4 regions of the Priestia sp. 3CA3 genome follow, and region 4 is predicted to be linked to each of the others. Evidence: predicted binding sites of a transcription regulator. Region 4 holds the regulator's gene; each other region holds the start of a gene.
What was found. Region 4 encodes Rex, which represses fermentation and respiration genes when NADH is low (regulators of the CRP and FNR family bind a similar motif). Its sites were predicted from a motif close to TTGTGAAATATTTCACAA; they were not measured.
Positions count from the first base shown of each region.

Region 1: the regulator Rex is predicted to act here: its motif matches at 2,401-2,418, upstream of ahlS (AhlS family quorum-quenching N-acyl homoserine lactonase).
Region 2: the regulator Rex is predicted to act here: its motif matches at 1,655-1,672, upstream of nirB (nitrite reductase large subunit NirB).
Region 3: the regulator Rex is predicted to act here: its motif matches at 1,461-1,478, upstream of AC1VNJ_RS20075 (anion permease).

Region 1 covers NZ_JBXENJ010000002.1:42,655-46,086, reverse strand. Annotated here, with positions in the region: gene AC1VNJ_RS05005 (iron-containing alcohol dehydrogenase) at 51-1,235, opposite strand; gene ahlS (AhlS family quorum-quenching N-acyl homoserine lactonase) at 1,290-2,138, opposite strand; gene AC1VNJ_RS04995 (sigma-54 interaction domain-containing protein) at 2,460-3,432, shown strand, end outside.
Region 2 covers NZ_JBXENJ010000005.1:78,737-82,168, forward strand. Annotated here, with positions in the region: gene AC1VNJ_RS14560 (sigma-70 family RNA polymerase sigma factor) at 1-67, opposite strand, end outside; gene AC1VNJ_RS14565 (SGNH/GDSL hydrolase family protein) at 538-1,284, shown strand; gene nirB (nitrite reductase large subunit NirB) at 1,894-3,432, shown strand, end outside.
Region 3 covers NZ_JBXENJ010000007.1:319,420-322,851, reverse strand. Annotated here, with positions in the region: gene AC1VNJ_RS20080 (class I SAM-dependent rRNA methyltransferase) at 127-1,326, shown strand; gene AC1VNJ_RS20075 (anion permease) at 1,608-3,041, shown strand; gene AC1VNJ_RS20070 (alpha-amylase) at 3,071-3,432, opposite strand, start outside.
Region 4 covers NZ_JBXENJ010000025.1:4,810-8,241, reverse strand. Annotated here, with positions in the region: gene AC1VNJ_RS26300 (CPBP family intramembrane glutamic endopeptidase) at 1-473, shown strand, start outside; gene AC1VNJ_RS26295 (YdiK family protein) at 470-697, shown strand; gene tatC (twin-arginine translocase subunit TatC) at 724-1,479, opposite strand; gene tatA (twin-arginine translocase TatA/TatE family subunit) at 1,495-1,680, opposite strand; gene AC1VNJ_RS26280 (redox-sensing transcriptional repressor Rex) at 1,734-2,372, opposite strand; gene AC1VNJ_RS26275 (ABC-F family ATP-binding cassette domain-containing protein) at 2,832-3,432, shown strand, end outside.

The DNA.
Region 1 (3,432 bases), on a different contig from region 4:
AATAGAAAACGAGGGTGGGACAAAGCAAATTATGTCCCACCCTCGTTTTTTTAATCCTGAGGTTCTACTATCGTTCCATCATACGCTGACTGGTAAATAGCTCGTATGTCTTTTTCATGAAGAGGCAAAGGACTGCGAGCAAGAATTCGTTTTTGCTGAACCCCATCTTCAGTCAGCTTTTGTAATGCATGTTCTGGAATATCAAACTCTCGAAGCGTTTGAGGAATTCCAACGTCTTTAACAAGTGACTCCAGCTGTTTCACACACTGATAAGAAGCTTTTTCTTCTGATAAAGAGCTAGGGTTTCCGCCCAGTGCTTCAAAAATATCACGCATCTTTGCTACGCAGCTGCTGCGTATGTAACCCATCACATATGGAAGCAGTACGGCGTTTGATTCACCGTGTGAAATATGAAACTGTCCACCTAAGGGATAAGCAAGCGCATGAACACCGGCTACACCTGCGTTAAAGAAAGCAAGTCCCGCTAAATAGCTTCCGTAGCTCATCTGAGTTCGAGCAACTTTATCTTCGCCATTTTCTACAGCTGTTCGTAAAGAAGAGCTAATCATGCGTATAGCCTTTAGTGCTAAGGCGTCTGTTACTGGGTTTGCATTTACCGATACATAAGCTTCAACAGCATGAGTTAATGCATCAATTCCTGTAGCCGCGGTTACTTTAGAAGGTACGCTTAGGGTAAGCTCGGGATCTACAATTGCAGCGTCTGCAAGCAAATAGTCGTGGGTCACAACATCTTTGGTGCTTTCAAGAGATAATACAGAAATATTTGTTACTTCTGAGCCCGTGCCGGAAGTGGTGGGAATTAAAATTTTTGGAAGCCCTTTTTCCGTAATTTGTTTTGTGCCAGTTAAGTTCAAGTATTCTTCTACAGCTCCGTCGTGAACGGCTAAAACGGCCGTAAGTTTTGCTAAATCTAATGCGCTGCCGCCGCCAACTCCAATGACTAAATCAAATTTTCGGCTTTTTGCGTAAGATACGAGTTTTTCACCAAGCGCTAAGGGCGGCTCTGGTGCCGTATCTGCATATACATCTACTTCGTATCCATTTTGGATAAGAGGAGCACTCACTTTATCTACAAGTCCAATGTCTTTTAACACGGGATCTGTGACGATTAAAATATGAGCAGGGTCATATTTTTTTACTTCGGGAAGCAGTTGCTGAAGTGATCCCCATCCTGTGTAGCTGAGAGGGGTGAAAACTAGTTTTGAAATGGTCATTTGTTTGCCCTCCGATTTATAGAAAATTTTTTTATATCAAGCAGCTGCTTGATTTCATTCGTAATAACCTTCAGTAGATTTGCGGAACTGCTGAAATTGATTTGCATCGTGACCAAACCAAACTTGCGAATTAGTTTCATAGGCTAAACGGCGTATACGTTCAACCGTGTTTGCATATCCAAGAGAGTCGTAGATAATACCGGGTGGTTTAACAGGAGGACCATAGCTCTCAGCTGTATAGATTGTATCGGATGCTAAGATAATGCCACCTGTTTCAGGCAAATGAACATGAAGACCAAGCATACCCCAAGCATGTCCGCTTCCAAAATTCAAGACATTAATTCCTTCTGCCAGTTTGATGGTATCTTCGTTTCGTTTAATCGTTTTCCAACGAAGGTCATTTTTTATCCAGGCATCAATGTCAGCCCAAATGTAAGCACCTTCTTTTTGATTGCGTGCATAAGACTGAAGAGTGCCGTTTAACTCATCTTCATGAACGATAACAGTGGCGTTAGTGAACAATTCTAAGCAGCCGGCATGATCAAGATGAAGGTGGGAGGCAACAACAAATTTAATTTCTTTAGGGTCAACCCCTAATTGTTCTAATCGATTTGGTAAATAACATTCTTCTGTAGCGGAGTAAGGAAACATTTGTTGAGTTGCTTCAGTCCAACGCCCTTGTGGTCCCATTGATTCAGGGTTGCAGGCTGTATCAAACAGAATTTTCCCTTCAGGATGATCAATTAATACAGTATAAATTGGAAACTCTACAAATTCCGTAGGTGCATGAGGGTTCTTAACAGTTGCTGGGTTATGCATTGCAAGCATCCAGTTTTTATCCATTTGCATCGAGCCGTTGTCCATCACATAAAGCTTTGGGTTAGGTTTGATAATATTACACATATAATAGCCTCCTAAACGTAGTTGAATTTTTGTTTGCGTTTTCAAAATGACTTTATACTACATTTACCCTATATGCTGGAGAGAATAATCCTTTTTAAAATGGATAGACTCTTTCCTATTCTTTCAACATACTAGACTGCAATTTTTATGCCAGTATTTGAAAAGTAAATATTAGCGCAGTTTTCCTTGGTTCTTATAACCAAGTGCTGAAAAAATTCACCGCTTTTAGAAGGAAAAAGGCTATTGTGCATTGAATGGTTAGTGGTGAAAAGTTTCACCATATGTTGGCGGAAATTCACCATAAGAAAGGAATGCAAAACAATGACTTCTTTTAAAGGGAAAAAAGATTTGACGAACGAAACGTTACAGGCCATCATTGAATTCTCTACGGACGGAATATATGTAGTAAATAAAAAGGGAATAACGATATATGTAAATGAAGCTTATGAAAAAATCACAGGAACAAATAAACGAGACGTATTAGGAAAGCATATGCAAACCGTTATCGATGAAGGATATATTGATCAATCTGTTTCCCTACTTGTGTTAGTAGAAAAACAGCAGCGCTCTATTATGCAAACCATTTCAAGCGAAAGAGACGTTATGGTAACAGGAAATCCAGTGTTTAACAAACAAGGTGAAATAGAGCTCGTTGTGACCACTGTACAGGATATTACACAGTTAAACGCAGTTAAAAAAGAGCTTTTAAAGGTACAAGAGTTTTCGCATATGAATGCAAATAAATACGCTGTAAACGTGAATGGGTCGGAACAGCCCCTAGTGTTTCAAAGCAATAGGGTGAACTTGGTTTATCAGCAAGCCAAACAAGTAGCTCCGTTTCCTACAAGTATTCTTCTATCAGGTCCCTCAGGATCCGGAAAAGAAGTAGTCGCTAACCTTATTCACGATTTAAGCGATAGAAACAATCAGCCATTTATTAAAGTGAACTGCGGAGCCATTCCTGAGCCGTTGCTAGAATCGGAGTTGTTCGGCTATGAAAAGGGAGCTTTTACTGGCGCTCGAACAGAAGGGAAAATAGGACTGTTAGAACTCGCTGATGGCGGAACCTTGATGCTTGATGAAATTGGTGAAATGCCGATTTCCTTGCAAGTGAAACTGCTTCGAGTGTTACAGGAAAAGCAGGTACAGAAAATTGGAGGAACTAAAACAAAAAGTATCGATATACGAATCATTTCGGCAACAAATCAACATCTAGGAGAGCTTATTAAAAAGGGGAGGTTTCGTGAAGATTTATATTACCGTTTAAAGGTAGTCGAAATCAGCCTTCCGCCTC
Region 2 (3,432 bases), on a different contig from region 4:
TTTTAATCATCGACACAATTAATGGATGAAAAGATGAAGCAATTTGATCAAACGAGCTTTTTTGCATGTAGTCTTCCTTTTTCAAAAACGCGTTTTTGCTGTATTCCGCCGGTATCTCTACTGTACAAGGGGAAGATTACATGTGCGAATGAACGTACATTATGTTTTCTTTTTAAGAAACGTGACGTAATTTCCCCGGAAACTTCACGTTTCGCTAGGAAATATGCGAAGTATACGTGTATTTGTAGAGATTTTACGTACGAAAGGTCCCCCATTCCAATTTCTACTAATCTATAATTATTTCTATATCTATTATCGATGTAGTAACTCTACCATCACGGAAGAGCGGTGATGGTAGAGTTGCTAGACCTAAGCGGCAGTCACCCTCCCTTGCGGGTTTGCGCCTGCCGCATATGTGAACCTTTTTGGGCAAATTCAGTGGAGTGTTTTTGTGTTGGTCCTTTTGTTTATTCTATTGAATGTAAGTTTGGTGGAGAGGATATAGTAGTTTTTAAAAATGGGTAAAGGGGAGATTGAATGAAGGCGATGGTTGGGATAAATGTGGCGGCGGCTATTTTGTGCGGGGCGGTGATGTATGCGGGGACGCAGCACTGGCAGGAGCAAACGGAAGCGCAGGCAAGTGAAGTAAACACGGCTGTTGTACATAAAGAAAAACAGTTTTCTGATGTATCTGCTTATACAAAAAATCTTCCAGACTTTATCACAAAGCAAATCCAGTCATCTATCGCAAATAAAAAACCTCTGACTCTTGTAATTGCCACATCCGTGAAGGAAGCAGGGTGGCCTCAGCAGTTAAAAAAAGAGCTAGCAGCTACATATGGAAGTGATGTATTTACGGTTAAAACACTTTCATATGGTAACGGGACAACGGATGAGCTTTTATCCTCACATATTGCCAATCGAATTAATCAGCTTCAGCCAAACATTATTCTGTTTGAAGCACCTCTTAAAAATGACTACCAGCACCTTACGCTAGATGATACGCTTGAAAATACAGACAAGCTGATTCATCAGCTTAAAGACTTGAAAAAAACCCTTATGATTCAGCCGTCACAGCCATATATTTCACAAACCGAGTCCTATGAAGAAGGGGTAGAAGCGATCAGGGGAGTATCCGAAGCAAACTGGGTGTATTATATGAATCACTCACTCATTTGGCCGTTTCATTTAGGAGAATATATAAATAAAGACAGCGGTAATTTAACGAAAAAAGGAAATGAAGTGTGGGGAAATTATGTTATAAATTTGTTTACGGGAAAATGAAAAAGCAAGCTCTATTCCTCTTGGAATAGAGCTTGCTTTTTTTATAATTTTGCTAGATTGTGGCTTTTTCTCGTTTTATAGTAGTAGTTTTTTGTATCTCTACACTTATAAAGCTTAAAGCCAAAAATCTCTAAAGGGGTCCAAACCTTCTTGATGTTTACGAGTGGCATGCTCATTCTCCGTTCTGTTCTTAATAAAGGTTTTTTCTTATTCATTATAAAGAATCAAAGGAAGATAGTAAATACTATAAAGAACAGTTTGTTTTTTTAAATTCTTTATAAAGAATTTTTCGGGTTTTTATTTTTGGCATATCAACATTTAGGAGTGATTTTTATCATAGCCTGGGTTATTTATTCTTGCTACATTAATGTTGTGAAAAATATCACAAAAAATGCAAAGGATGATCCAAATTAAAACGTAATTAGACCACTTATTTTTTTGCTTGTTGCTAAAGCAATGGAATCGCATACATACCATAAATGTGTTAGAAAACCTAACACATAAGTTGAATGATTCAGAAAATTCATATATCTTAAATGTATCTTTAAAGATGCATAGGAAATATATCTTTGAAACAAGCAGGTATAGACGCCAGGGGAGGAATGGAAGATGCAAAAAAAGAAACTCGTATTGATTGGAAATGGAATGGCTGGAGTTCGAGCGATTGAAGAAGTATTGAAGGTTTCAAGCGAAGCGTTTGAAATTACGATTTTCGGAAGCGAGTCGCATCCGAACTATAATCGTATTTTACTATCAAAAGTGCTGCAAGGAGATACGAATGTTGAAGACATTACGTTAAACGATTGGAACTGGTATCAAGAAAACAATATTACATTATATACGGGCGAAACGGTTACTAGTATCGATTCAGTAAAAAAAGAAGTAGCGACAAACAGCGGCAGAGTAGAATCGTATGATGAATTAATTTTAGCAACGGGCTCTCTTCCTTTTATTCTTCCGATTCCAGGGTCTGATAAAAAAGGAGTTACGGCTTTTCGCGATATAAAAGATACGGATGAAATGCTGCAGGCTTCTCAGCAGTATAAAAAAGCAGCGGTTATTGGAGGCGGACTGCTTGGATTAGAAGCAGCGCGCGGACTGTTAAATTTGGGGATGGACGTATCTGTGATTCATTTAGCTCCGTATTTAATGGAACGTCAGCTCGATCCAACAGCCGGCAAATTGCTTCAAAATGAATTAGAAAAACAAGGCATGAAGTTTTTGCTTGAAAAACAAACGGCGGAAATCGTCGGCGATGAGCGAGTTGAAGGATTATCTTTTAAAGACGGTACATTTTTAGACGCTGATTTAGTCGTGATGGCCGTTGGAATTAAGCCAAATGTTCAGCTTGCAAAAGCAGCGGGACTTAACGTAAATCGAGGAATTGTTGTAAATGACTATATGCAAACAGATATTCCAAACATCTACGCGGTTGGAGAATGTGCAGAGCATAGAGGAATGGTATACGGACTTGTGGCACCTCTGTATGAACAAGGAAAAGCATTAGCAAAAGCGATTTGCGGGGCAGAAAAAGTGCCTTATGAAGGATCGGTTTTATCCACGCAGCTAAAAGTATCAGGTGTTGAAGTGTTTTCGGCAGGAGACTTCACGGAAGATGAAGAGAAAAAAGCAATCAAAGTGTTCGATGAACAAGACGGTATTTATAAAAAACTTGTTCTGCGAGGCAATCAAATCGTAGGAGCCGTTCTTTTTGGAGACAGCAGCGACGGAAATCGACTGTTTTCAATGATTCAAAAGCAAGAAGATGTATCCGATGTCGCAAAAGTGTCGATTTTACAGCCGTCTGGCGGTAGCACGGGTGAAAGCTTAGTAGCAAGCATGAGCGCCGATGATATTATTTGCGGCTGTAACGGCGTAACCAAAGGTACGATTGTGGAAGCAATCCAAAAACAAGGATGCTCATCGGTTGATGAAATCAAAGCTTGTACAAGTGCCTCTCGCTCCTGCGGAGGATGTAAACCGCTTGTAGCGGAAGTGCTTCAGCATACTCTTGGCGCTGACTTTGACGCAGCGGTTCAAAAAGAAGCGATTTGCGGCTGTACGACTCTGTCACGAGATGAAGTTGTCGAAGAAATTAAAGCAAAAGGCCTTTCGCATACGCGTGAAGTGATGAATGTACTTGGGTGG
Region 3 (3,432 bases), on a different contig from region 4:
GCATCCTCTGCTTTTCTATTTTGTAACTGGAAACATTACCGGTTATCTATGTTAAGATAAATGTAGATTATTCTCGTAAAATGGATAAAACTAGAATGAACTAAATTAAATAGATAGGGTGTACACATGAGAAAAGAAGTACAAGTTATAGCCAAAGAAGCTTTTATTAAAAAAGTGAATAAAGGTTATCCACTCATTGAAAAAGATGCGCTTGTTGATGGTCATAAACTGCAAGAAGAAGGCGTTATTATTAACTTAGTCACTCCAAAGAATCAATTCTTAGCCAAAGGCTATTATGGAAAACAAAACAAAGGCTACGGATGGATTCTGACGAAGAAGAAAAGTGAACAAATTGACGCGGCGTTTTTTGTACGAAAAATTCAGCGAGCTATTGCCTCTCGTCACGATTTTTATGCGTCTGAAGATACAACTGCTTTTCGTGTATTTAATAGTGAAGGTGACGGAATTGGCGGCTTAATCATTGATTATTATGACGGATATTACGTCACGAGTTGGTATAGTGAAGGAATTTATCAATTTAAAGAATACGTTATTGAAGCTTTAAAATCTGCGCCTAACTTTAAAGGGCTGTACCAGAAAAAACGTTTCAACGTAAAAGGGCAGTATATTGAAGAAGATGATTTTGTCACAGGAAATAAAGGTGAATTCCCTTTAATTGTAAGAGAAAATGGTATTCGTTTTGCCGTTTATTTAAATGACGGAGCGATGGTTGGGGTCTTTTTAGATCAGCGAGACGTCCGTAAAACGATTCGAGATAAATATGCAAAAGGAAAGACCGTTCTAAACATGTTTTCGTATACAGGCGCATTTTCAGTGGCGGCCGCTCTTGGAGGAGCTGCGAAAACAACAAGTGTCGACTTGGCCAATCGCAGCCTGGCAAAAACAATTGAGCAATTTAGTGTAAATGGAATTGATCACGAAGCACAGGACATTATTGTGGAAGATGTTTTTAAGTATTTTAAATATGCGGTTAAGAAGAATATGACGTTCGATCTTGTGGTGCTAGATCCGCCGAGCTTTGCTAAATCGAAAAAGCATACGTTCAGCGCGGCAAAAGACTACAAAGATTTATTAAAAGAAGCCATTGCTCTTACAAAGCCAAATGGTGTCATTGTAGCTTCGACGAATGCAAGTAATTTTGATATGAAAAAATTTCATTCGTTTATTGAAAAAGCTTTTAACGAAAAAGGGGAACGTTACAAAATGATGGAGCAGTTCTCTCTTCCAGCTGATTTTAAAACAATAAAAGAATTTAAGTCAGGTGATTATCTCAAAGTCGTGTTTATTCAAAAGGTAAATCGTTAAATGCAAGGCTGCATGATGAACTCATGCAGCTTATTTATTTTGATGAAATAACGCTTACAAGCTATTTTGAAGGGAATAAAATGAAGGTGAAAGATAAAAATTGTCAATATGTATGATAAAATAATAAAGGAATTATGCTCAACACTTCACAAATTTACAATATCATCCTTATAAAACGTATTTTTACAATTATTTTATTTTAAATGGGACAAGTATTGGGTACGAAGGGGAAAGAGCATACTACTACTATTAATATTTAAAAACATGAAAGGAGAAAGATTATGGCTGAAACAACTAAAAAGCCTGCCGGCGAAGTGAAGTTTATTCCTTTATTAATTTGTCTGGCAATCGGACTTGTTTTATGGTTTATTACACCTCCGTCCGGACTTGATGTGAAGGCTTGGCACTTATTCGCTATTTTTGTGGCTACTATCGTAGGTCTTATCATTAAACCATTGCCATTAGGCAGTGTAGCTATTTTATCTTTAACCATTATTGTATTAACTAATACATTAACACTTGAACAATCGCTCAGCGGTTTTCAAAATACGACGATTTGGTTGATCGTTATTGCATTCTTTATTTCTAGAGGTTTTATTAAGACTGGTCTAGGAACAAGGGTTGCCTATATCTTTGTTCGTTTGTTCGGTAAAAAGACGTTGGGACTATCGTATTCTCTTATCGTAAGTGATTTACTTTTATCACCTGCAATGCCGTCTAATACAGCACGAGCTGGAGGAATTATTCTTCCAATCATTCGTTCTTTATCTGAAACATACGGATCGAGAACTGGAGACGGTACGGAGCGCAGAGTTGGTGCTTTCTTAACAAAAGTATCGTTTCAAGGAGATATGATTACATCGGCTATGTTCGTAACGGCAATGGCGGCCAATCCTCTTGCTGTTAAAATGACGGAACAAATTACAGGAAAGACTATTTCATGGGTTGGATGGGCAGCGGCTGCAATCGTACCTGGAATTATTAGTTTAATTGTTATTCCGCTCGTTATTTATAAGCTGTATCCGCCAGAATTAAAAGAAACGCCGGAAGCATCTGAAATTGCAGCAAAAAAACTAAATGAAATGGGTCCGCTAAAGAAAGAAGAATGGTACATGATTGGCGTATTTTTACTTCTTCTTGTGCTGTGGATTTTTGGCGCTAATTTAAATATTAATGCAACAACAACTGCTTTTATTGGTCTATGTGCGCTGCTTTTAACGCAAGTGTTAAGCTGGTCGGACATCAAAAAAGAACAGGGAGCATGGGATACATTAGTCTGGTTTGCTGTTTTGGTTATGATGGCAACTTTCTTAAATGATCTAGGCATGATTCCTTGGTTCAGTGATCTGATGAAAGGCACTGTTAGTCATATGTCTTGGATGACGGCGTTGATTGTACTAGCTATTGCATATTTTTATTCTCACTACTTTTTTGCGAGTAACACGGCTCACGTCAGCGCTATGTACGCAGCATTTTTATCTGTCATCGTGGCCGCTGGTGCGCCTCCGTTACTGTCAGCATTAATTTTAGCGTTCTTTAGCAATTTATTTGGCTGTTTAACTCACTACGGCAGTGGACCGGCACCGGTGTTCTTCGGTAGTGGATATGTAACGCAGCAAAAATGGTGGTCGCTCGGCTTTTTAATTTCAATTATTCATATTATCATTTGGATTGGAATTGGCGGCTTGTGGTGGAAACTGCTAGGTCTATGGTAAAAAAACAGTGGCGCAGGCCACTGTTTTTTTTATGCTTCAGCCCAAACGGATACAGAGCCGCCATTTACAGGGAAGTGTCCGTAGCCGTCTTCTTCAATCACAACTTGGTCTTCTCGGTTATTTGTGAAGTCGATCCACGTTTGTCCCCTTCGGTGTTCGCCGACGAACATTCTCTTTTCGCCGTCTTCGCCGTTTGACATCACCACAGCGCATCCAGACTTCTCAAATTCCTCTACACCATGCCTTACCCATCCAATGGTATTCGGGTGATCAAAATAATCGTCTTGCTGTCCGTATGCTTTGTCATAGCGTACGTGCAAGAGAGCAGAAATATCTTTTTCTTTTCCCTCAATTGGATGCTCTCCGCCTATCCCAAAATAGTCTCCGTAAA
Region 4 (3,432 bases):
TTGGGGTGTTTCTCGCTATGGCTGGTCAAGCTGTAGCAGGTATGATTGAGCACGCTCTTGGCATTACCCAAGTATCTGAAAACACACAAAATATTGTTAATCTTGTTAAAGCAACGCCGTTCCTTATTGTCGTTACGTCTGTTATTGGACCAATACTAGAAGAGATTATTTTCCGAAAGATTATTTTTGGTTCTCTTCACAAACGATACAATTTCTTTATCTCTGCATTTATTAGTTCCCTTATTTTCGCTGCGGTACACTGGGATTTTAAACATTTACTTGTGTATACAGCTATGGGATTTGTATTTGCATTCCTTTATGCAAGGACGAGACTAATTGTTGTACCTATTATTGCTCATGTTTTGATGAATACAATCGTTATTTTATCTCAAACTATTTTTGCAGATAAAATTATAGAAATGCAAAAACAAGCAGAACAAATGCAGTTCATTTTTGGAGGCATGTTTTTATGAAGAATATCCCTTTAACACGAGGGTTTATTTATATTATTATGGGGATTTTATTCACCTACTTGGCAATTCAAAATGCCCAGGAAACCGTCTGGAATTTCCCCACAATCTTATTTGCACTCGTAGCCGCATTCGATTTCAGGTTTGCGGTTCGCATCTTTATCTTGCACTACAAAATTAAAAAATTGCAGCAGCAATATAAAAATCAAGATGATTCATCCAAATAAAAAAACCACTGTTTCAGTGGTTTTTTTTACATACTAACATCTTCTCTTTCTTGCTCTGCCCTTGCCTTTAACACTTTGCGATACGAAATGCGGGAAATAATGATGCTGATTTCATACAAAATTAAGAGCGGCACTGTCACCATCATGTGCGAGAGCAATTCCGGTGGTGTAATAAGTGCGGCAATAACTAGCAGTACGAAATAGGCATATTTTCGAATTTGAGATAAAAACATAGGCGTTATAATTCCTAAACGCGTCAAAAACATAACGACGACAGGAAGCTGAAACAACAAGCCAAAAGGCAGTGTGAGCTGCATTAAAAAAGAAAAGTATTCATTAATGCCAATCACTTGGTTTACATTCAGCTCATCAGAAACGCGCGTCATAAAATCAACGACAAATGGAAACAACACAAAATAAGAAAAAGAGACACCGCCGATAAAGAGAAAAATGGAAACAGGAATATATCCAAGCGTTACCTTACGCTCTTTTTCATATAAACCAGGACTAATAAATGCCCAAAGTTGATACAGTGCAACAGGAGCTGCAAGTACACAGCCGATAATAACAGCAAATTGCATATAAATCTTAACTGGATCTGTTAACCGAAATGCATTCATCGTTAAATTCTTTGCCTCATCAGCATGCTGTAAATAGACAATAACCTTATCCGCTATAAAAAAGCCGCCAATTGTGGCAATCACAAAGAAAAATAAAACAATTAAAATGCGTTTTCGCAGCTCTCCTATATGATCATATATTGACATTTCTTGTTCGGTCATACTATGATCACCCTTTTACTCTTTGTCATCTACTTGACGCTGTTTATCTTTTTCACGATCTTCTGATGCACCACTAGCGGCATGCTTAAACTCTCTAAGCGTTTGGCCCACTGATCTTCCTAGCTCCGGTAACCGTTTCGGTCCAAAAATAAGCAGTGCTACAATCGCAATAATAATCCAACTGCCTGCTCCAATCCCCATATTCCCACTCTCCTTATTAATTTAGACTTAAGGAAATCGTAACACAGTCCGCCTTATTCAACAGGATAATTTTTCAAAAAGTAGACGAGCGACTGTAATTCTACAGCAAGATCAATATGATGGAGTCGAATCTCATCCGGTACGTTTAAGCGTGCAGGAGTAAAGTTTAAAATTCCTTTAATTCCGCAACTCACTAAACGATCAGTAATTTGCTGAGCAACAGTGGCAGGAACGGTTAAAATCGCTACTGAGATGTCATCACTCATATAATCTTCCAATTGGTCAAGATGATAGACCGGCACGTCGCCTACTTTCGTACCTACTTTATCTTCTATCACATCAAAAGCGCACTCAATTTTGGTGTTATTATTTTTAATAAAATTATAATTTAAAAAGGCCGTTCCTAGATTCCCTACGCCAATCAGTGCTACTTTCGTTACTTCATCTTGGTCTAACGTTTTACGGAAAAATGTAAGTAAATAATTCACATTGTAGCCGTATCCCTTTTTTCCTAATGCACCAAAGTAAGAAAAGTCCCGACGAATAGTAGCAGAATCCACTTTCACTGCCTCACTTAACTCCGCTGACGACACACGCTGTTTACCAGAAGCATGCAAATTTTTCAAAAAACGATAATAAAGCGGCAATCGTTTAGCCGTTGCTTGTGGTATTTTTAATTGTTCAGTGTTCACGTTGTACCCCCTCAGTTCATGTATGTCATTACTAACATTTTCAAGTCATATTGCATTACCTTTCACAAAGCATCAACCGCTTTGAGGTAGCGCTTCCAATTCTCTCTCTTTTCTCTTGTTTTATATATACTCCGCTTCACACCTCGACGGCTTTTGTCTATTCAGCACTCCTTAAAGTCGGTATGTAGAACGAAGCAATTAGCCCTTCAAAGGATCGGTTTGTTAGTCATGACGGATTTTTTTACATCCATCATAGATAAGTTCAGAGATGCACTTATCTCTTATTTTAACATAGTATCCTGTATAAAATGTGCAGGTAAAATCATTTTATTTCATGAATCAAAACATTCGCTTCATCATTTGTCCTTGTCCCTCTACAAATTACAAACGCTTGTAGGAAGAACTTGTAGTTAAAAATATGTTAAAATACACTATGGATATACTACTAGAGGTGAAAAAATGATTATTCTACAATTGAACGGTATTACAAAATACTATGGGGCAGAACCCATTTTATCGAATATAAAGTTAGAAGTACAATCAAAAGACCGCATTGCCCTAGTGGGACGAAACGGTGCTGGTAAATCAACTTTATTAAAAATTATTGCTGAGCAGCTTTCCTATGACAGCGGAGAAATTATTAAACCTAAGGGTGTTTCCATTGATTATATGGGACAAGATACAGTTCTTGAGTCAACACTCTCCATATGGGAAGAAATGATGACTGTCTTTGCTCCATTAAAGAAGATGGAAAAAGAATTACGTACGCTTGAAACGAAGATGGGTGATCCAGACATTTTTAATGATTCAGTTCAATACGAAAAATTAACCAAAGAGTATGATCAGCTTCAAGTAACGTTTAAAGATTTAGGCGGCTATCAATATGAAGCGGATACACGATCTATTCTTCACGGTTTCCGTTTTTCAAACTTTGACTACAGCACCCCTATTTCCTCCTTAAGCGGTGGACAAAAAACGCGCCTGGCTCTTGCAAAACTGCTTTTAACAAAGCCTGATTTGCTTATTCTGGATGAGCCTACCAACCACTTAGATATTGAAA